DNA from 4 places in the Streptomyces sp. NBC_00239 genome. Region 3 is predicted to be linked to each of the others. Evidence: riboswitches for the same ligand, from Rfam matches in the RefSeq annotation. Region 3 holds a riboswitch; each other region holds the start of a gene.
The links. Region 3 has a riboswitch for cobalamin ahead of OG764_RS12075 (energy-coupling factor ABC transporter permease). Riboswitches for the same ligand answer to the same signal wherever they lie in the genome.

Region 1 (5,466 bases), 230 kb from region 3:
CGCTGGACTCGCGCAGCGCCTCGCGGGTCTGCGCGTCCCACACGCCGAGCGCCTTGAGCTCCTCGACCAGGTAGCCGTTGACCTGGAGGAACTCGCCGCTGAGCGTCTCGCGCTTGAAGAGGTTGGAGACCTGCGGCTCGATGCACTCGTACACGCCCGCGATCGAGGCGATCGTGGCGGTCGGCGCGATGGCCAGCAGCAGCGAGTTGCGCAGGCCGGTCGTCGCCATCCGGGCGCGCAGTGCGTCCCAGCGCTCCGGCCAGTGGCGCTCGACCTCGTAGTGGTCCGGGTGCAGCACGCCCTGCGCGGTACGGGTCTCGGCCCACGCCGGGAGCGGTCCATTGCGCTCGGCGAGGTCGGTGGACGCCTCGTACGCGGCCAGCATGATCCGCTCGGAGATCTTCGTCGACAGGGCCTTGGCCTCGGCCGAGTCGAAGGGCAGGCGCAGCTTGAAGAAGACGTCCTGGAGTCCCATCGCGCCCAGGCCCACCGGACGCCAGCGGGCGTTCGAGCGGCCGGCCTGCTCGGTCGGGTAGAAGTTGATGTCCACGACCCGGTCGAGGAAGGTCACGGCGGTGCGGACGGTCTCGTCCAGCCGCTCCCAGTCCATCTCGCCGGTCTCGGCGAGCACGAACGCGCCCAGGTTGACCGAGCCCAGGTTGCAGACCGCGGTCTCGCCGTCGTTGGTCACCTCGATGATCTCGGTGCAGAGGTTCGAGGAGTGGACCACGCTGCCGGGCAGGGCGGTCTGGTTCGCGGTCCGGTTGGAGGCGTCCTTGAACGTCATCCAGCCCTGGCCGGTCTGCGCGAGGGTGCGCATCATGCGGCCGTACAGGTCGCGCGCCGGCATGCTCTTCTTCGCCAGGCCCGAGGCCTCGGCCTTGCGGTAGGCCTCGTCGAACTCGTCGCCGTACAGGTCGACCAGCTCCGGCACGTCGGCCGGGGAGAACAGCGACCACTGGCCGTCGGAGTTCACGCGGCGCATGAACTCGTCCGGGATCCAGTGCGCGAGGTTCAGGTTGTGCGTGCGCCGGGCGTCCTCACCGGTGTTGTCGCGCAGCTCCAGGAACTCCTCGATGTCCGCGTGCCAGGTCTCCAGGTAGACCGCGGCCGCGCCCTTGCGCCGGCCGCCCTGGTTGACCGCCGCGACGGAGGCGTCGAGGGTCTTCAGGAACGGGACGATGCCGTTGGAGTGACCGTTGGTGCCGCGGATCAGCGAGCCGCGGGCGCGGATGCGGGAGTACGACAGGCCGATGCCGCCGGCGTGCTTCGACAGGCGCGCGACCTGGTGGTAGCGGTCGTAGATCGAGTCGAGCTCGTCGAGCGGGGAGTCCAGCAGGTAGCAGGAGGACATCTGCGGGTGCCGGGTGCCCGAGTTGAACAGGGTGGGGGAGGACGGCAGGTAGTCCAGGCGGCTCATCAGCCGGTACAGCGAGGCCACTTCCTCCACCGCGCGCAGGCTGTCGTCCTCCGCGAGGCCGCACGCCACGCGGAGCATGAAGTGCTGCGGGGTCTCGACGACCTGGCGGGTGATCGGGTGGCGCAGCAGGTAGCGGCTGTGCAGGGTGCGCAGGCCGAAGAAGCCGAAGCGGTCGTCGGCGCCGTCGGAGAGGGAGAGTTCGACCAGCGCGTCCAGCCGGGTGGCGTGGGTGCGGACGAACTCCGCGGTGCGGTCCGCGATGAGGCCCTCGCGGTGGCCCACCTCGACGGAGGCCGAGAAGGAGGTCGCGCCCTGGCCGGCGGCCTCGTCCGCGATGGCGAGGGTGAGCAGACGGGCGGCGAGCCGGGAGTACGCCGGGTCCTCGGAGATGAGCCCCGCCGCCGCCTCGGTCGCCAGGCCGCGCAGCTCGGCCTCGTCCGCGGCGGCGCTGCGGCCGCGCAGGGCGGCGGCGGCGACCCGGCCGGGGTCGGTGTCCGGGAGGTCGGCGGTGAGGTCGGTGAGGGTGCGCAGCAGCGCGGCGCCGGGGCCTTCGGCCTCGGGCTGGTCGGACTCGGCGCGCGGTGCGGCGGGCGCGATGGTCACGGTGGGGGCTCTCCCTCGCTCGGCCCGTGTCGCTGCGGAAGCGGGGCGCGAGCGCGCATGCGGAGATGACGAGAGCAACCGCCCGTGGCAGGGCGGGCAGTGCGTCCCCGCATGGCGTCCGCCGGCCCAACCCGCGAGACCCGGACGTGTCTGGACCCGGTTCGGTCGACCCGGGTGCGCTGTCGGCAGGTCTTCGGACTCGCATTGCACAGATCAGTGCATCTCATACCGTTGCGGGACAGTTCCGGATTCGCACCGGATTCCCCTACGACGACAGCGAGGATGAGCATACATGTGGGGGCAGCCTCGCGTGCGACCCCCTAGATGTTGTGTCGGCCGTGTATCCGCGCGGCTACGGATCGAGACGGCGGGTGGGTGTCCGGGGCCTTTGGCGGGCCTCAGTTCACCCTTCCGGGCGCGCGCGAAGGCCGGTCCGCCGCAGGTCGGGCGTGCGCACCCGCGCGCGGGGGACGGGTGTCGGCGGGCGGCGCTATCGTCGAAGCAGCACCGTCGCGGAAGGCGAGCGAGGCATGACCGTCATGGTTGAACGTCCCCAGATCCTGACTGAAGAGTTCGAGATTCTCGCCCGTATAGCCGCTCGAGAGATCGAGGGGCTGAGACTGGAGTTGATCGGCGGGAAGCTGGGGGTCAAGGCAATGCAGGACGGGATCACGACCGAATCGTTCTGTGGCTCGCCCGTATCTGTATGCAGCACCGGCCCGAGCTGTGGCTCCACGCCGAACGGGGACTGGCGGTCGGCGATTACCGGTCGGGTCGTGCGCGACCGGGCGGGTGCCTCGCGCCGGATGACTCCTTCGTCGGTCAGGGGGAATGGGCCGACCCTGCTCCGGTCCTGATGGTGGTCGAGGTCACGTCGTACGACTCCGACACTGACGGGCGTGATCGGAGGGAGAAGCCCCTCGCCTATGCGCGGGCCGGAATCCCTGTCTATCTGCTTGTCGACCGGGAGGTCCGCGAGGTGACCGTCTTCAGTGAGCCGGACGGGGGGCGCTACGAGGACGTCCACATTGTCCCCTTCGGGAAGGACGTCGAGCTGCCAGACCCGGTCGGCATCACCCTCCACACCGAGCCTCTCAAGGACTGGGTGCGCTGAGCACGCAAGAGGGCCCCACCGGACCAGGTCCGGCGGGGCCCTGCGTACGTACGTACCTCAGCAGCAGCGGAAGCCCTCCCGCGGGTCCGCCTCGCGGGCGTCCGTGCGGGCCCGCTCGAAGGCGCGGCGGGTCATGACCTCGGCGTCCGGGTCGTGGCCGCGGGCGTGGGCGACGTACCGGTCGTACGCCGCCTCGCCGGTGAACTCGCGGACGTGGAAGCGGATCCGGGCGAGCACCTCGCGGGCGGTCATGACGAGACGGATTCCCGGGACCGGCCGCCGTCGCCCCTGCCGTCGCCGTCCGGCACGCCGCCGACCAGGGCGGCCTGGGCCAGTTCGGCCTTCTCCTCCTTGGTGGGGAAGAGCCCGGCCGGGGCGACGATCGCGGAGCGCACGTACGGCGTCTCGTGGAGGGTGACCGTCGCGGGGCGGCGGACGGCCCTGACGCAGACCCGGGCCGCGTCCACCAGGACGACGACGATGAGCAGCGCGAACAGGGCCGACAGCACCCCGTCCACGGTGGCGTTGGTGACGACCGTGTGCATCTCGCCCATGGTCTTGGCGGGCGGCAGCACCTTGTCGGCGTCGATGCCGGCCTGGAACTTGTCGCGCTGGGCGAAGAAGCCCACCCGCGGGTCCTCCGAGAAGACCTTCTGCCAACTGGCGGTGAGGGTGACGGTCGCGTCCCAGGCCAGCGGGACCGCCGTCACCCAGGCCCACTTGAGGCGGCCGGACTTGACGAGCAGCGTCGTGCAGACCGCCAGGGCCACCGCGGCGAGCAGCTGGTTCGCGATCCCGAACAGCGGGAAGAGCTGGTTGATGCCGCCCAGCGGGTCCTTCACGCCCACCCACAGGAAGTAGCCCCAGGCGCCGACGACCAGCGCGCTGGTGATCCACACGCCCGGCTTCCAGCTGATCTGCTTGAAGGGCTTGGCCACGTTGCCCAGGGTGTCCTGGAGCATGAAGCGGCCGACGCGGGTGCCCGCGTCGAGCGTGGTGAGGATGAACAGCGCCTCGAACATGATCGCGAAGTGGTACCAGAACGCCTTCATGGAGGCGCCGCCGAAGATCGATGAGAAGATCTGGGACATTCCGAGTGCGAACGTCGGCGCGCCGCCGGTCCGGGAGAGCAGCGTCGACTCCTCCACGTCCTTGGCGGCCTGCGCCAGATCGGCGGGGGAGATGCTGAAGCCGAACGCGCCGACCGCCTGCGAGGCGCTCTCGACGGTGGTGCCGACCACGCCGGGCGGGGAGTTCACCGCGAAGAACAGGCCGGGCTCGATGATGCAGGCGGCGATCATCGCCATGATCGCGACGAACGACTCGGTCAGCATCGCGCCGTAGCCGATCATCCGGACCTGGGTCTCCTTCTGGATCATCTTCGGGGTGGTGCCCGAGGAGACCAGGGAGTGGAAGCCGGAGAGCGCGCCGCAGGCGATCGTGATGAAGACGAACGGGAACATCGAGCCGGCGAAGACCGGGCCGTCGCCGCGGCTCGCGAAGTCCGTGACGGCGGGCATCTTCAGGGTGGGCATGGCGACGACCACGCCGATGGCGAGCAGCGCGATGGTGCCCACCTTCATGAAGGTGGAGAGGTAGTCGCGCGGCGCGAGCAGCAGCCACACCGGCAGCACCGAGGCCAGGAAGCCGTACGCGACCATCCAGATGACCAGGGTCTCCTTCTCCAGCGTGAAGAAGTCCGCGAGCGAGGACTCGGCGACCCAGCCGCCCGCGACGATGGCGAGCAGCAGCAGGGCGACCCCGATGAGGGAGACCTCGGTGACCCGGCCCGGGCGCAGGATGCGCAGGTAGACGCCCATGAACAGGGCGATCGGGATGGTCATGCCGATGGAGAAGACGCCCCACGGCGAGTGCGAGAGCGCGTTGACGATGATCAGTGCCAGCACCGCCAGCAGGATGATCATGATGGCGAAGACCGCGATGAGCGCGGCCGCGCCGCCGAACGGCCCGATCTCCTCCCGGGCCATCTGGCCGAGCGAACGGCCGTCGCGCCGGGTCGAGAAGAAGAGCGTGACCATGTCCTGGACGGCGCCGGCGAAGATCACGCCCGCCACGATCCAGATCGTTCCGGGCAGGTAGCCCATCTGCGCGGCGAGCACCGGGCCGACCAGCGGGCCGGCCCCGGCCACGGCCGCGAAGTGGTGGCCGAACAGCACGCGCCGGTCGGTCGGGTGGAAGTCGACACCGTTGTCAAGGCGTTCGGCGGGGGTGGCGCGGGTCTTGTCGACCTTGAGGACCCGGCGGGCCAGGAAGCGCGAGTAGAAGCGGTAGGCGATGGCGTACGAGCCCAGGGCCGCGGCCAGCATCC
Region 2 (5,466 bases), 1.3 Mb from region 3:
GCGGCCGGTGAACCCGGTGTGCGGGTGGCGGCCGAGCCCGGCCAGTTCGCGTACGGACAGCAGCCCGGGGTCGACGCGGTCGGTCAGGACGACTGCCAGCCGTCGGGCGAGAGCGGCCGGCGGCTGGTGCGCCAGGTCGGCCCCGCCGATGTGTATTCGGCCGTCGAGTGGCGGCAGGAGCCCGCACAGGGTCCGCAGCAGCGTGGACTTGCCCGCGCCGTTGGGCCCGAGCAGTACGGTCAGTTCACCGGCCCGCGCTTCCAGGTCGAGCCCCGACAGCACGGCCCGTCCGGCTCGCCGTCGGCGCGGTGACCGGGTGCGGTAGCCGACGGCGAGCCCCTGGGTGGCCAGGCCGCCGGGGTGGTCCGGTCCGCCGGCCGTGTCCTGGACGGGTTCGGTCATGGTGTCGGTCACGAGGCCACTCCTTGTACGCCGCGGCGGCTGCGGATCAGGAACGCGATGACGACGGGGGCGCCGAACAGTGAGGTGATGGCGTTGAGCGGCAGTACGGAGTCCGTGCCGGGTGGCTGGCTCAGCAGCGCGCACGCCAGGGCGAGGAACGCTCCCGCGAGCATCGACGCCGGGATGAGCGCCCTGTGGTCCGAGGTCCCCAGCGCCACCCGGGTCAGATGCGGCACGGCCAGGCCCAGGAAGGCGACGGGTCCGCAGAACGCGGTCGCCGCGCCCGCCAGCAGCGAGGTGCCGAGCAGCGCCAGATCGCGGCTGCGGCGGACGTTCAGCCCCATGGTGCGGGCGTAGTCCTCGCCCAGCAGCAAGGCGTTGAGACGCTTGGCGGTCAGCAGCGCGGTCAGCAGACCCGCGCCGATGACGGGCAGCATGACGTGGAGGTCGGGCCAGGTCGTGGCGCTGAAGCTGCCCAGGCCCCACATGACGAACTGCTGAGCGCGCTCGGGCCGGGCGTAGACGAGCATCACGCCGACCACCGCGGTGGCCGCCGAGCCGATCATGACGCCGATGACGAGCAGGGTGACGGCCGACTGCACCCACCGAGAGAGGAGCAGGACGAGGGCCAGTACGGCGGCGGCGCCGAGCGAGGCGGCGAGTACGACACCCAGGCGCCCCAGGCCGGCCAGGTTTCCGGTGAAGCTTCCGGCGACGCCGCCCGTGCCGACGACCACTGCGGCGACGCCCATGCTGGCGCCCGAACTCACCCCGAGGGAGAACGGGTCGGCCAGCGCGTTGCGGAACAGGGTCTGCATCTGTACGCCGGCCACCGCGAGGGCGGCGCCGACGGCGGTGGCGGTCAGCGCGCGCGGCAGTCGGACCTGCTCGACGATCACCGTCCATCGCGGGTCCTCGGCGGTGCCGCCGAACAGGACCCGGACCACGTCCGCGACCGGCACCCGGTGGGAGCCGGTCGCGATGGTGAGAACGAACAGCGCGGCGGTGCCGGCGGCGAGGGCGAGGACGACAGCGAGGCGCCGCCGCCCCGGCCGTACCGTCACCGGGGTGTCCGGGGCGTCCGGCGAGGCGGTCGGCGCGGTTGCCATGTGAGTCGTCACGCCTTGGGCACCTGCGTGTAGAAGGTGAAGGCGTGGTCCTTCGCCTGGTCCGGGTGGATGAGCGCGAAGAGGTCGGCGAGGACCAGGTCGGGGCGCAGCACGCCGCGCTCGAAGTAGTCGTTGCCGCCGCCGGGGCCCAGCGCCTTCGTGTTCGTCCAGACCGCACCGCCGGAAAGGGCCTTCAGCTGCCCGTAACGGTTGTCGGCCTTGACCGCGTCTGCGGTGGACGTCCACTTCTGGTCGGCTATCCAGACCGGGGACGCGCCGCCCTTGGCGTACACGGCCTCGAAGTTCAGCTGGAGGTTGCCGGTTCCCGCCTCACCGGCCCAGGGGTACGTGCCGCCCGCATCCTTGATCAGCTGGGCGGCGTAGCTGCCACCGGCTGGCATGTACCAGGTGCCCTGGTACATCGTGCCGGGCAGCACCTCGACGGGCTTGCCCGCCGCGACCGCCTGCGCACCCTTCTCGGCGACCTTCCGGTAGTCGCCCTCGATGGTGTCGAACACCTCGCCGGCGCGCTTCTCCGCTCCGGTGAGCGCGGCCATCGCCTTGACCCACTCGGCGCGTCCGAGCGGACTGGACTCCAGCCACTCGGCGTTGGCGACCACGGCGATGCCGGCCTGACGCAGCTTCGGGTACTGCGGGTCGTCGGTGCCCTGGGTCATCAGCACGTCCGGCTTGGCGCCGATCACTGTCTCGGCGTTGAGGGTGCGGTCCTTGGCGTACTCGGTGACCTTGCCCGCCTTCACCCGCTCGATCACCTGGGCGGAGGAGATGTTCGCGGCGCTCGCGACACCCGTCAGGACGTCCAGGGTGCCGGTCTCGGTGAGCAGCGGCAGGTGGGTGGTGGACGCGGAGTACAGGCTCTTGACCGGAACCGTGACCTGCTGCGCGGACGCCAGCTCACCCGTCAGCTCCGGCTTCGGCGCACCGCACTTGACCAGCACGTACGACTCCGGCTTGCCCTTGGGATAGGGCTCGTTGACCGTGAGGACCTGATAGCTCTTCTCGTACCGGAGCGTGAAGTTCTTGGCGTGCTCCACCGTCGACTTGACCGGGAAGTAGTCCTTGGCCGGGTCGAAGTCCTTGACGCAGCCCTCGCCGGCGGCGGTCTGCGCCTTGGCGTCGGCGGGCGGGCCGGTGTCGCTGCCGCACGCGGTGAGCGTGAGGGCGACCGTGAGGAGGGCTGCCGCGGCGGCCTGACGGCGGCCGGGCGTAACGGATCGTACGGACAAGGTGACTCCTGGTGGCATGCGTGGACAGCGCGCACCGGCACTCCGGGGCGCGCGTGATGCGGCGTACGGGAAGGGACCCGCCGAGGAAGGGGGTCGTCAGAACCTGAGGGAACGGGCCCGTGCGTCAGGCCGGGCAGGCCCGGCCCCACAGGGCCACGAGCAGCGCAGAGCCGCCGTCATTGGTACGCAGGCACACGAGTGCCACCGCCTCTCCTGGGGAAATCCGCCCCGTACTTCGAGGTGCGACGGCGTGAGTCTCCTGACTCGGGATCAACGCTTCTCCGGCCTTCCCACCCCCGGATGGGGCGGTGGCCATGGCGGAGTTACTCCCCCTACACAGTGGCGGTACCGTGCCGGAATCTCACCGGCTTCCTCGTTCCGCCGTCGCTTGTCAGGCGGAAGCATCGCAGAATCGGCCACGGCCACGCCAGACCCACAGCTGTGCGACCAGCCACAGGAGGTCACGCCTTGAGGCGCCCCGCGGTAACGGGATGTGGCGTCCATCCGCTGTCCCGGCGTCACTCGTGTGTGGTAGCGGCTCGTGTGCTTGTGGTCAGAAAGGCCTGGGGCTCTGGGAACGTTGACGCGGGTCGGCGCAGGACCGCCACCGCGTAACGCCTTCGTCGACAGGGAGAGACGGATGACCACCAAGGACATCGGGCCGGAACCTCAAAGCTTCGACCTGGAGAAGGCGACGCTCGAGAACACGCACTACCGCGCGGTCGCCTGGACGGGGAAGTACCTTCAGCTGACCCTCATGTCGATCCCGGTGGGTGAGGACATCGGCTTGGAGGCGCACCCGGAGACCGACCAATTCCTACGACTCGACGCAGGCCGGGGCCGCGTCCAGATGGGCCGTACGGAGGATCGACTCGACTTCGACCGGGAGGTCGAGGACGGCTGGGCCATCTTTGTACCGGCCGGCACTTGGCACAACGTCACCAACATCGGTGACGAGCCCCTGCAGCTCTACGCCGTGTACGCGCCGGTCCACCACGCGTCGGGCAAGATTCATGGGACAGCCGCCGACGCGGAGCGCGATGAGGACTCCGGGGACGACGAGCCGGCAAGCTGGTCGGTCCAGCGCGCCCAGCAGCCGCCGGACGAGCACGCCTGACCGGCGAGGGCGTCTCGCGACACTACTTCCCGGCCCCGACGCGAGCAGCCCGGCGGAGCCGCGCATGGCACGCTGGCCCCGAAAGGTCTGGACAACGAACAAGCCCCAGGTCGTTGACCTGGGGCTTTGTCATGGAGCGGATGACGGGAATCGAACCCGCGCTATAAGCTTGGGAATCTATGGCGCGCAAGACAGCGGTAAGGCGCCTGAACTGCGAAAACGGCCTACCGAGCCAGCTGTCGCGAGGGCCTGCCCATACTCGTATTGACCGCTGTGCACCGCTCCAAAGGGCACGGATGGGGCACGGCTCGGTTGGTGTAGTGGAGCGGAGCGTTCTGGCCCTTCGAACCGCGGAGAGCTCCAAGTCTCGACATCCTGTCCCAGAGCCGACTTCGCGCACGCAAGTGGCTTCTTCCTGAGCCTAGCTCGGAGGGCGACCACGCTGGTGTTTCTCCATCGGATGGCTGTGACAGTCCTTCCGCGTGAGGCCGTGACCCGTTCCACAACCGGTGCTCCGAAAGAAGTACGGCCGGGGGTTCCCAGGTGGAGGTTCCGGAATGTTGGCTTCCTGGTGTCTCAGCGGAGCGGTGGCCGCCGCCGGCGAGGGCGGCGGCCACTGGTTCCCCGCTTCTCTTCCGATGGCGCGCACCGTTGACGGGATGGGGCCGGAAGTGACTGCGGCCGCATCGGCCAGGGCCGTGGCGATCCGTATCCCATTGGCGGTATCGCAGCGAGCGAGGGAGCCGGACGATCGGGGCGCCCTGACGAAACGCCAGGAGAGGACTTGCTTCACGGCCTACGGCATCACTTGGCATAGCTAGGCCGTCACGTACTGCCTTGCGCCGGTGCCCACGGCTTCACTCCCCGTGTCCGCACCATAGCTTGACATAACGAGACCGTCACATACGCCGATTTGTCCCTGCCGCGTACTCGGCTGAGGCCCTACGGTCCAGGAAGCGCAAGAGGGGATCACTGCGGCCGATGTCCTGGACAGATGGCGACCACGGTGAACCCCTCTGCAGCCTCAGTGCCCGATAACAAGCAAGGAGGCTCCGTTGGAGCGTATGACGGTCCCCGCTGGCCACACCACACCACCATGCGATGAGTGCACGAACCGTAATCTTCGGCGGGCTCGAGTGGCCGATACTGTCCGGCTATTCGCGTTGGCCACATCAGTGATCCTCGCAGTGCTCGGAGTCGTCGTCGCTGTCGTGTCCGTCATCCAGGGGGACTCGGACCTGGCAAAGACGACCTGCACGATCGCCGGAGTGGGAGTGGCTGCTGCCGCAGCACTGCACCACACCGGCAGGCAGAGGTGAGGACGCGACGATGAAGTTCGGCGGTCCACATAGTTCCTTCCCAGGTGCGCGGCGGGGGCGGGTACGTTGCCGCCATGGCTGACTTCTTGATCGTGATCACGACCGTGGACAATCAGGACGCCGCGCGGAAGCTGTCGCGCTCGGCGGTGGAGGCGAATCTGGCGGCCTCCGGGCAGGTGACGGGGCCCATCGAGACGACGTACCGCCATCTTGGCGAGGTCTCCGAAGGCGCCGAGTTCCAGGTGGCCTTCCGTACGGCTGGTGACCGGCGC
Region 3 (5,466 bases):
GCCGGCCCGAACCGGGGCGCAGCCCGCCGCTGAGCATCCGCAGCAGCGTGGTCTTGCCGCTGCCGTTGCGGCCGAGCAGGGCCAGCGCCCGGCCCGCCGGGATCCCGAAGGACACCGCGGACAGCACCGCCGGGCCGTCCTCGTAGGCGAATCCCGCGTCGGCCAGTTCCACCAACGGCTTCACAGCCAGAGCCCTTTCAGTACGAGAGTCAGCGTGACGACCGAGCCGAGCAGGACGCCCGTCGCGGCCAGGAACCGCGCGGACAGCGCGGCCGGCGGCACCAGCACCCGCAGCGTGCCGTCGTAGCCGCGCCCGGCCAGCCCCGACTGGAGCCGGCCCGCGCGGTCGAAGGCCCGTACGAACACGGTCGCGCCCTGCCCGGCGAGCGAACGCCAGACCGCCGCCCGGCCGGTGTGCCCGAGCCGGGCCGCCTGCGCCCGGCGGACCTGCGCCAGCGAGTCCAGCAGCAGGAAGCCGATCCGGTACATCACCAGCGCCACGTCCACCACCGGCGCGGGCACCCCGGCCCGCACCAGGCGCGGCAGCACGTCGGAGACCGGGGTGGTGAAGGCGAACAGCAGCACGCCCAGCGATCCCGCCGAGGTCCGCAGCAGCAGCTCGGCGGCGTGCTGGGGTCCGCCGGGCGCCGCCGAGACCAGCCCGGCCGGGCCGCCCACCTGCACCAGCAGCGGCAACGCGCCGGTGAAGCAGAAGCCGAGCGGGATCCGGAAGGCCCGCCACAGCTGGCGCGGCGCGACCCCGGCCGGGCCCAGGAGGACCGCCAGGGTCGCGGCGGCGACGAGCGGGCCGCCCGGCCACGGCGGCAGGCACAGCGCGGCCGTGGTCAGGCCCAGCCCCAGCACGGCCTTCTCCAGCGGGTGCCGGCCCCGCCATCGACTGCCGTGGGCCGCCGCGTCGATGGGCAGCACCGGCTACGACTCCGCGGCCGCGGGAGCGCCCGCCTCGGCGGCCGGGGCGGTCGCGGCCTGCGCCTCGGCGGCCGTCCGGGCCGCCTCGCCCTGCCGGCGGCCGCGCCGCAGCCCGAAGTAGTACGCGAGCACGCCCGCGCCGAGCGCGGCCTGCAGGGCGAACAGCGCGGACTCGATCTCGCCGGACGGCGGTTCGTACAGCGGCGCGAACCACGGCTCGTAGTCCGGGCTCAGCTCCGTGATGGCCGCCTCGGCCTGCGCGTCGGCGCCCGTGAACGGCTCCTCCTTGCCGTCGCCGAGGCCGAGCGCCAGCGGCAGCACCGCCAGCGCGGCGACCAGGAGCAGCAGCAGTGCGTTGATCTTCGCGTTACGGCTCATCGGGCCGCCACCTCCTGCTCGTTCGCGGCGGCGGCCGGCTTGGCGAGCACGCCGAGCCGGATCAGGTCGCCCTTGCTGGACTGCGTCAGGAGCCGCATCACCAGCACCGTCAGCAGGCCCTCGCTGACCGCGAGCGGGATCTGCGTCACGGCGAAGATGCCGCCGAACTTCGCGAGCGCGCCCGCGAATCCGGTGCCCGGGTCCGGGAACGCCAGCGCCAGCTGCACGCTGGTGACGCAGTAGGTGACCAGGTCGGCGAAGAAGGCGCCGAAGAACACGGACACCATCAGCGGGGCGCCGGACCGGCGCAGCAGCCGGTACACCGCGTACCCCGCCCACGGGCCCGCGACGGCCATCGAGAAGACGTTCGCGCCGAGGGTGGTCAGCCCGCCGTGCGCGAGGAGCAGGGCCTGGAAGAGCAGGGTGATCGTGCCCAGCACCGCCATGATGGGCGGCCGGAACAGCACGGCGCCCAGGCCGGTGCCGGTCGGGTGGGAGCAACTGCCCGTCACCGACGGGATCTTCAGAGCGGACAGGACGAACGTGAACGCCCCGGCGGCGCCGAGCAACAGCGTGCTCTCCGGGTTCGCCCTGACCTCGCGGGTCAGGGCGCGGGCGCCGTGGACGACAAAGGGAGCGGACGCGACGCCCCAGGCGGCCGCGTGCAGCGGGGGCAGAAACCCCTCGGCTATATGCATGAGTGGGGGAGACCTCTCCAGCACCTCGTGGATGGACAACGCGCCCCGGCCGGTCTCCTGGCTCACGGGTACTGATGTCCTGACTCCGCCTTCCCGGGCCGCGCGGTCGCCCGTCGCAGCCCAGTGGCTTCCCGTGCGGGGCACCTCCCGGACAGAGTCTGGGGGAGAGTGGAGCCGGACTTCCCGTTCACAGTGGCGAGGGCCGCACCGGTTTCCCACCGGTTTCCCGAACACCAAGGCCCGATGACCCTAGTCGTCCCCGTACGCGCCGTACAACTCGCCCCCGGGGCCGCGCTCCCGCCGTGACCTGCCGGAACGCGGGAGGGGGCGGGCGCCGCGTACGGCCCCGCCCCCTCCCGCCCCGACGGGCCGGACCACTCAGCAGACGTTGGCGTGCTTGACGTCCATGACCCAGCGCTCCGGGTTGTGCAGCTTGAACGTCTTGTACTCGGGACGGGTGTTGAAGGCGGTCCCGAAGGTCACGTACCCCTCGAAGTCGCCGGTCATGGCGAGCCCCTTGAGCTTGGGCAGGTAGATCTTGATCAGCTTGGGGCCCTTGTAGACGGACTGGCCGGCGTCGTTGTGCGCCTGCGCCGGGTTCATCCTGATCTCCAGGAAGTACCGGCCGGCCAGCGGCACCTTGTTGCCGGAGCCGTCGTAGCGCAGCTCGCTGACCCGGGTGACCGTGGTGGTGGGTATGTAGCCCTTCACGTCGATCACGAGCCGGTCGTAGGTGCAGTGCCCGCCGAAGCGGGCGTTCACCACGAGCGGGGTCTGGGTCCGCGCGGTGGCCTGGGGCGCGGTGGTGGCCGGCGCCGCCGCGGGCGCGGCGGAGGCGGCGGCCGGTGCGGCGAGCGCGGCGCCGGCGGTGAGCAGCACTCCCGTGGCCACGGCCACGAGACGCTGACGGCGGATGGAACGGTGAGTCATGACGACCCCCGAATTCTCCTGAGGCGGGGACAATGCTGTCACCCAGGAAGACATTCCCACGGACCGGTTCGGTTGCACCATTCGGGGGAAACCGGGAGCGGCCCGGCCCCCTGAGGGGGACCGGGCCGCTCACCGGCACGTTCGCGCGGAAGGCCCGCGGAAACCCGCGTTCCGCGGGGTCAGGCGGTCAGCACTCGATGACGTTGACCGCGAGGCCGCCGCGGGCGGTCTCCTTGTACTTGACCTTCATATCGGCGCCGGTCTCCTTCATGGTCTTGATGACCTTGTCGAGGGAGACCTTGTGGCTGCCGTCGCCGCGCATCGCCATCCGGGCCGCGGTGACGGCCTTGACCGCCGCCATGCCGTTGCGCTCGATGCACGGGATCTGGACCAGGCCGCCGACCGGGTCGCAGGTCAGTCCCAGGTTGTGCTCCATGCCGATCTCGGCCGCGTTCTCCACCTGCTCGGGGGTGCCGCCCAGCACCTCGGCGAGCGCGCCCGCCGCCATCGAGCAGGCCGAGCCGACCTCGCCCTGGCAGCCGACCTCGGCGCCGGAGATCGAGGCGTTCTCCTTGAAGAGCATGCCGATCGCGCCCGCGGCGAGGAGGAAGCGGACCACGCCGTCCTCGTCGGCGCCCGGCACGAAGTTCATGTAGTAGTGCAGGACGGCCGGCAGGACGCCCGCCGCGCCGTTGGTCGGGGCCGTCACGACCCGGCCGCCCGCCGCGTTCTCCTCGTTCACGGCCATCGCGTAGATGGTCGTCCACTCGCTGCGGTGCATCATCGGGTCGCCCTCGGTGCGCAGCTGGCGCGCGGTGGACGCGGCGCGGCGCTTGACGCGCAGGCCGCCCGGCAGGATGCCCTCGCGGGACATGCCGCGCTGCACGCACGCCTGCATGACGCGCCAGATCTCCAGGAGGCCCTCGCGGATCTCCTCCTCGGTGCGCCAGGCCTTCTCGTTCTCCAGCATCAGCGAGGAGATCGACAGGCCGGTCTCCTTCGCCAGGCGGAGCATCTCGTCACCGGAGCGGAAGGGGTACTTCAGCACGGTGTCGTCGAGCTTGATCCGGTCCTCGCCGACCGCGTCCTCGTCGACGACGAAGCCGCCGCCGACCGAGTAGTACGTCTTCTCCAGCAGCGGGGCGCCGGACTCGTCGTACGCGAAGAGGGTCATGCCGTTCGCGTGGTACGGCAGCGACCGGCGGCGGTGCAGGATCAGCTGGCTGGGCTCGTCGAAGGCGATCTCGTGGACGTCCCCTATCTCCGCGCCCAGCAGCCGCAGCCGGCCGGTCTGCCGGATGCGCTCGACCTCGTCGTCGGCGCCCTCGACGTCGACGGTGCGGGGGGAGTGCCCCTCCAGTCCGAGCAGGACGGCCTTGGGGGTGCCGTGGCCGTGGCCGGTCGCGCCGAGCGAGCCGAAGAGCTCGGCCCGCACGGAGGCGGTCTGGGCGAGGACGCCGTCCTTCTTCAGGCGGTTCACGAACATCCGGGCCGCGCGCATCGGGCCCACCGTGTGGGAGGAGGACGGGCCGATGCCGATGGAGAAGAGGTCGAAGACGGAGATGGCCACGTCGGACTTCCTTGTCTGCTCGTGGGGTGGGGAGGGGCGGGAGATGCGGATGTGTACGGATTTTGTCCGACAGACGAGCCTAACCTGCTCAGGTGAACATCCGGTCTCGTCCGCCTGGTGCGCTGACGGAGGCGGCCGCGGCCGGCGCGACCCCTGGCGAGGCTGGGATTCGGCGCCTGCCAAGCCGGCGGGGCCGGGGTGGCGCCACCTCGGCCGGTCCGGGCCCGCTTACGGGCACGGAAAAGGGTCCGGCCCTGTGGAGAACACGGCCGGACCCCCTTCGGGCCGCCTGTTACAGCGACGGGTACAGCGGGTGCTTGTCGGCGAGCGCGGTGACGCGCGCCTTCAGCGACTCACCGTCGTACGACGGCTTGAGCGCCTCGGCGATGATGTCGGCGACCTCGGTGAAGTCCTCGGCGCCGAAACCGCGGGTGGCCAGGGCCGGGGTGCCGATCCGCAGACCCGAGGTGACCATCGGCGGCCGCGGGTCGTTCGGGATGGCGTTCCGGTTGACCGTGATGCCGATCTCGTGGAGGCGGTCCTCGGCCTGCTGGCCGTCCAGCTGCGAGTTGCGCAGGTCCACCAGGACCAGGTGCACGTCGGTGCCGCCGGACAGCACGTCCACGCCCTCGGCCTTGACGTCGTCCTGCACCAGGCGCTCGGCGAGGATCCGCGCGCCCTCCAGGGTGCGCTCCTGGCGCTCCTTGAACTCGGGCGAGGCCGCGACCTTGAAGGAGACGGCCTTGGCCGCGATCACGTGCTCCAGCGGGCCGCCCTGCTGACCCGGGAAGACCGCGGAGTTGATCTTCTTGGCGAGTTCCTGCGTGGACAGGATCACGCCGCCGCGCGGACCGCCGAGGGTCTTGTGCGTGGTGGTGGTGACGACGTGGGCGTGCGGCACCGGGTTCGGGTGCAGGCCCGCGGCGACCAGACCGGCGAAGTGCGCCATGTCGACCATCA
Region 4 (5,466 bases), 3.3 Mb from region 3:
GGAGTTCCGCCGAGCACCTCGGCCACCCCGTGGTGGATCTCGTAGCCCTCGACGCGCTCGCCGAGGGCACTGCCCACCGGGCGTGCGAGGGTCTTCTCCGCGGCGAAGCGGACCCGGACCGGAAGCAGTCCGAGGCCCTCGACGGTGCCCGCCCGCGACTCCACGTCGTCCTCGATCAGTTCGCCCAGCGCCTGGAAGCCGCCGCAGATCCCCAGCACCGGGCGCCCCTCGGCGGCCCGCCGGGCCAGCGCCGCGGCGAGACCGCGCTCGCGCAGCCACTCCAGGGCCTTCACCGTGCCGCGGGTGCCGGGCACGACCACCAGGTCGGCGTCGGCCAGTTCCTCGGCCCGGTCCACGAACCGCACCACCACGCCGGGTTCCGCGGCCAGCGCGTCCACGTCCGTGAAGTTCGACATCAGCGGGACGGCGCAGACCGCGATCCGCAGGACGTCCTCGCCGACCGGCGGCGCCACCACCGACTCGCGGACGGCGCCGCGCAGCGAGACCCGCAGCCCGTCCTCCTCGTCGATGCCCAGCCCGTGCTGGAACGGCAGCACCCCGAAGGTGGCGCGGCCGGTGAGGCCGCGCAGCATCTCCAGGCCCGGCTCCAGCAGCGAGACGTCGCCGCGGAACTTGTTGACGAGGTAGCCCGCGACCAGTTCCTGGTCGGCGGCGCCCAGCAGCGCGGTGGTTCCGAAGAAGGAGGCGAAGACCCCGCCGCGGTCGATGTCGCCGACCACGACGACGGGGAAGCGGGCGGCCCGCGCGATCCCCATGTTGACGATGTCGGTGCGCCGCAGGTTGATCTCGGCCGGACTGCCGGCGCCTTCGCAGATCACGGCGTCATACGTGCCCCGCAACTGCGCCAGGCAGTCCGTGACCACGCCCAGCAGCTGCTCCCGGCCGCCGGGCGTGGCCGGTCCGGCCGTCCCCGCGGGACCGCCGAAGAACCCCCGCGCGCTCATCTCGCCCACCGGCTTGCCCAGCAGCACCACCTGGCTGCTGCGGTCGCTGCCGGGCTTGAGCAGCACCGGGTTCATCAGCGCGGTCGGCTCCACCCGGGCCGCCTGGGCCTGCATGGCCTGGGCCCGGCCGATCTCGGCGCCCTCGCGCGTCACGAAGGAGTTCAGGGACATGTTCTGCGCCTTGAACGGGGCCACCTTCACCCCCTGGCGGGCCAGCCAGCGGCAGATGCCCGCGGTGACCACGCTCTTGCCCGCGTCCGAGGTGGTGCCGGCCACCAGCAGTCCGCCCCCCAGTGCCCCGCTCATCGGCGTCCCTTCCGTACGTACGAGGAGACGAGCGAGCGGCCCGCCACGCAGGCGCCCAGCGCCAGCCAGGTCACCCGGCGGGAGAGCCGTACCGCCCGTTCGATGTCGGCGGCCCGGACCGGCCGCCCCGCCGCCCCGTTCAGGACCGGGCGGTGCTCGACGCGGCCCGCGTACGCGAGGGTGCCGCCCATCCGCACGCCCAGCGCGCCGGCGAACGACGACTCCACCGGGCCGGCGTTGGGGCTGGGGTGTTTGGCGGCATCGGCACGCCAGGCCCGGACCGCCCCCCGACGGTCCGGACCCGCGAGGACGGCCGCGGCCGCGGTGAGCCGGGCGCCCGGCCAGCCGGCCACGTCGTCCAGGCGCGCCGAGGCCCAGCCGTAGCGCAGGTAACGGGGGGACTTGTGCCCGACCATCGCGTCCAGCGTGTTCACGGCGCGGAAGGCGAGCAGCCCGGGGACGCCCGCGACGGCGCCCCACACGAGCGCGCCGACCACGGCGTCCGAGGTGTTCTCGGCGACGGACTCCACCACGGCCCGGGCGATCTGCTGCTCGTCGAGGGAGTGCGGGTCGCGCCCGCACAGGTGGGGGAGCCGCTCCCGGGCCACGTCGGCGTCGCCGGCGGCGAGCGCCCCGCCGATGGCACGGGCCTCCCGGCCCAGCGAGGTGCCGCCGACGACGGTCCAGGTGGCGGCGGCGGTCAGGGCGATCCGTAGGGGGGCGGGGGCGGTCCGCACGGCCCGGGAGCCGAGCGCGCCCAGGGCGGCCGCGCCCCCGGCGCAGAGCAGGGTGTGCAGGGCTCCGCGGCCGCGCTGCCGGCGGGGGTCGTCCTTCCACAGGACGTGTTCCACGGCGGCGGCGGCACGGCCGAAGGCGGCGACGGGGTGCCCACGGCGCGGATCGCCCAGGATCCGGTCGCCGATCAGCCCGGCCGCCGCGCCGTACGCGAAAACGCGATCGGCACGCATGGGCAGGTATGTCCTCACTCAGGGTCCGCGCCCTGGTTCGACGTGACCGGCGGTGAGAGTCTCCTGGCTCCCGGATCGACGCTTCCCCCGGCCTTCCAGCCCGCGGGGGGCCGTGACGCACGGTGGGGGAGCGCTCCCCGGTGACAGTGGCGGGACCGCGCCGGATTCACACCGGACTTCCTCTCCTGCCGCCGTATTGGCTCGGGCAGTCCACCACGCTGCGAGATGGCCCGTCAACTCGCCGTTGACCTGCGGCGGGACAGTGTGCGCAGGCCCACAGCAGGCCCACAGCAGGCCCACAGCAGGCCCGCAGCGGGCCCGCAGCGGACCCTCGGGCGAGCGCCGGACGGCCCCGGGCCGAGCGCCGACGGGCCCGCGCGGGTACGCGAAAGCTCCCCCTGAGGCGTCCTCCGGGGGAGCTTCGCGACGGTCGTCAGATGACGATCAGGTAGATCCCGTAGGCGACGGCCGCCGCGCACAGCGCGAAGGCGGCGTAGGCGCCGGTACGGGCCAGGGCGGCGGTGCCGCCCTGCTCGGTGGCGGCCTCGTGCTTGGAGAGGCCGACGAGACCGAGGGTGAAGAGGGTGACGAGCACCACGGTGGCGGTGAGGCTGACCCCGAAGACGGAGCCGAGAGCTGCCCAGTCGATCTTCATACTGCTGATCCTCTGTTCTGGTCCGGCCGCGTCAGACCGCGGCGGCCGGAGCGGCCGGGGTCTCGCCGTGGGCCGGGGCCGGGATGGTGGCCTTCAGGTCCTCGTCGGTGACGGCGGCGGTGGTGCCGGCCGGGGGCGGGGTGACGGCCGCGATGGCGGTGGTCACGACGCCGGGCTGCTCCGCGGCCTCGTCGACCTCGTTCACGTTGTGGTGGTCGACGACCTGGCGGCGCGAGATCCGCCAGATGGCGAAGCAGGAGGCCACGAGGAAGGCGGTGACGGCGGCGATGCCGATGTCGCCCGTGCGCATGACCAGCTCGGCGCCGGCGGAGACCAGCGCGGCGGCCGGCAGGGTCAGGCCCCACGCGACGAACATGCGGGTGGCGGTGGACCAGCGGACCACGCCGCCCTTGCGGCCGAGGCCGGCACCCATCACCGCGCCGGAGCACGAGTGGGTGGTGGAGAGCGAGAAGCCCAGGTGCGAGGAGGCCAGGATGACGCTCGCGGCCGAGGTCTGGGCGGCGAAGCCCTGCTGCGGCTGCAGGTCGGTCAGGCCCTTGCCCATGGTGCGGATGATGCGCCAGCCGCCGAGGTAGGTGCCGAGCGCGATCGCCATGCCGGCGGAGACGATGACCCAGACCGGCGGGTTCGCGTCGGGCGCGATGGCGCCGCCGGCGACGAGTGCCAGGGTGATGATGCCCATCGTCTTCTGCGCGTCGTTGGTGCCGTGCGCGAGGGAGACGAGACCGGCCGAGGCGATCTGCCCGGCCCGGTAGCCCTTGGCGGACGTCTTGTCGCCCACCTTGCCGCCGACCTTGTACGTGACCTTGGTGGCCAGCATCGCGGCCACACCGGCCACGATCGGCGCGGCGATCGCGGGGATCAGCACCTTGGTGACGACGACGTCGCCGTTGACGGCTCCGATGCCGGCGGAAGCGACCGCGGCACCGATCAGGCCGCCCATCAGGGCGTGCGACGAGCTGGACGGCAGGCCGACCAGCCAGGTGACGAGATTCCAGAGGATCGCGCCGACCAGTGCCGCGAAGATCACTTCAGGCTGGATGCCCTCTTCGTTGACCAGGCCCTTGGAGATCGTCTTGGCGACCTCCACGGACAGGAATGCGCCGACGAGGTTGAGCACGGCGGACATGGCCACCGCCGTCTTGGGCTTGAGAGCGCCAGTCGAGATGGTGGTGGCCATCGCGTTGGCAGTGTCGTGAAAACCGTTCGTGAAGTCGAACACGAGAGCGGTGACGATCACGATCCCGAGGAGAAGCGTTATGTGCTCCATTTACCCAGGCTTCTGTTTGAGGTCAGTGGCTCGGCGACCGTAGGCAACCTGGGTGAACGGAAGATGAACTGACACGGTCGGAGTGGTGTACCGGCTCGACGGCCGACTGGTCCCCACCGTGGCGATTTGCTCCGAATTTTTCCTGCCTGCTGCGATTTACGCACGTCAGAGCCACGTAAACGGAAGCAGACCGGAAGGGTTTCCGCCGGTTACGGCGGGCCGCGCCCGGACCCCGAAGAGATCCAGATCACCCTGCGAACTGGCCGGTCCGCCGCACTCGCCCGACACTGGAGCGGTGCGCACCGCAACAGTGACGGCCGCGGCCGTCACCACCCTCATCGGCGCCGGCGCGGCCGCGGTCGCCGCCGGCCGGTACGCCGGCGACGCGGCCCTGCGGCCCGCCCCCGGACAGCCCCTGCCCGGCAGCCCCCGGCTCAGCGTCCACTCCGCCGACGCCGGACGGGTCGAGCTGACCCGCGCCCTGCCCGCCCTGCTGCCCGGCGTCTACGGACTCGACGCGCCCGGTGTGCACGCCGTGGTGGGGCCGGTGCTCGGCGAGGCCCCGCACGCCCCCGACACCGTCGTACGCCGGCTCGAACGGATCACCCACGGCGAGCTCACCCCGGGCCTGCGGGTCCGCCTCACCCCTCAGCTGTACCGCGGCAACCCGCGCACCGCCCTCGGCCTCGACCACGCCGACGTGGACGTGCCCGGCGAGCTCGGCGCGCTGCCCGCCTGGTTCCTGCCCGGCGCCCGCCGCACCTGGGTGATCACCGTGCACGGCCTCGGCGCCACCCGCGAGCACGCCATGAACCTCATGCCCTTCCTGCACGCGCAGCGGATGCCGGTCCTCGACCTCGCCTACCGCAACGACCTCGGCGCCCCGCCCTCCCCGGACGGCCTCTGCCACCTCGGCGAATCGGAATGGCGGGACCTGGACGCCGCGATCCGCTACGCCGTGCGGTTCGGCGCCGAGCGGGTCGTCCTGCACGGCTGGTCCACCGGCGCCGCCATGGCCCTGCACGCCGCCTCCCGCTCCGCCCTGCGCGACCGCGTCGCGGGACTCGTACTCGACTCGCCCGTCCTCGACTGGCACCTCACCCTGCGCGCCCTCGCCGCCGCCCGCCGCACCCCCGGCCCGCTGCTCCCGCTGGCGATCCGGGCCGCCGAGGGCCGGGCCGGGCTGCGCGGCGACCGGCTGCCCGAGGCCGCCGACCCGGCCGGGCTGCGGGTCCCCGTCCTGATCTTCCACGGGCCCGGCGACACCTTCGCCCCCTGGGG

Region 1: another riboswitch for cobalamin. It lies ahead of OG764_RS13040 (ribonucleoside-diphosphate reductase subunit alpha); the one in region 3 lies ahead of OG764_RS12075 (energy-coupling factor ABC transporter permease).
Region 2: another riboswitch for cobalamin. It lies ahead of OG764_RS17770 (ABC transporter substrate-binding protein); the one in region 3 lies ahead of OG764_RS12075 (energy-coupling factor ABC transporter permease).
Region 4: another riboswitch for cobalamin. It lies ahead of OG764_RS26870 (cobalamin biosynthesis protein); the one in region 3 lies ahead of OG764_RS12075 (energy-coupling factor ABC transporter permease).

What each region holds. Positions count from the first base shown of each region.
Region 1 is NZ_CP108095.1:3,010,631-3,016,096, reverse strand. Features, by position in the region: gene OG764_RS13040 (ribonucleoside-diphosphate reductase subunit alpha) at 1-2,023, opposite strand, end outside; cobalamin riboswitch at 2,191-2,313, opposite strand; partial or broken gene OG764_RS13035 (Uma2 family endonuclease) at 2,554-3,137, shown strand; gene OG764_RS13030 (YbdD/YjiX family protein) at 3,195-3,389, opposite strand; gene OG764_RS13025 (carbon starvation CstA family protein) at 3,386-5,466, opposite strand, start outside.
Region 2 is NZ_CP108095.1:4,039,341-4,044,806, reverse strand. Features, by position in the region: gene OG764_RS17780 (ABC transporter ATP-binding protein) at 1-414, opposite strand, end outside; gene OG764_RS17775 (FecCD family ABC transporter permease) at 411-1,523, opposite strand; gene OG764_RS17770 (ABC transporter substrate-binding protein) at 1,520-2,758, opposite strand; cobalamin riboswitch at 2,989-3,197, opposite strand; gene OG764_RS17765 (cupin domain-containing protein) at 3,399-3,875, shown strand; gene cutA (divalent-cation tolerance protein CutA) at 5,269-5,466, shown strand, end outside.
Region 3 is NZ_CP108095.1:2,779,699-2,785,164, reverse strand. Features, by position in the region: gene OG764_RS12090 (energy-coupling factor ABC transporter ATP-binding protein) at 1-184, opposite strand, end outside; gene cbiQ (cobalt ECF transporter T component CbiQ) at 181-930, opposite strand; gene OG764_RS12080 (energy-coupling factor ABC transporter substrate-binding protein) at 934-1,308, opposite strand; gene OG764_RS12075 (energy-coupling factor ABC transporter permease) at 1,305-2,006, opposite strand; cobalamin riboswitch at 2,037-2,259, opposite strand; gene OG764_RS12070 (AMIN-like domain-containing (lipo)protein) at 2,385-2,936, opposite strand; gene OG764_RS12065 (L-serine ammonia-lyase) at 3,124-4,506, opposite strand; gene glyA (serine hydroxymethyltransferase) at 4,799-5,466, opposite strand, start outside.
Region 4 is NZ_CP108095.1:6,116,854-6,122,319, forward strand. Features, by position in the region: gene OG764_RS26865 (cobyric acid synthase) at 1-1,271, opposite strand, end outside; gene OG764_RS26870 (cobalamin biosynthesis protein) at 1,268-2,239, opposite strand; cobalamin riboswitch at 2,297-2,421, opposite strand; gene OG764_RS26875 (hypothetical protein) at 2,673-2,894, opposite strand; gene OG764_RS26880 (inorganic phosphate transporter) at 2,926-4,185, opposite strand; gene OG764_RS26885 (alpha/beta hydrolase) at 4,481-5,466, shown strand, end outside.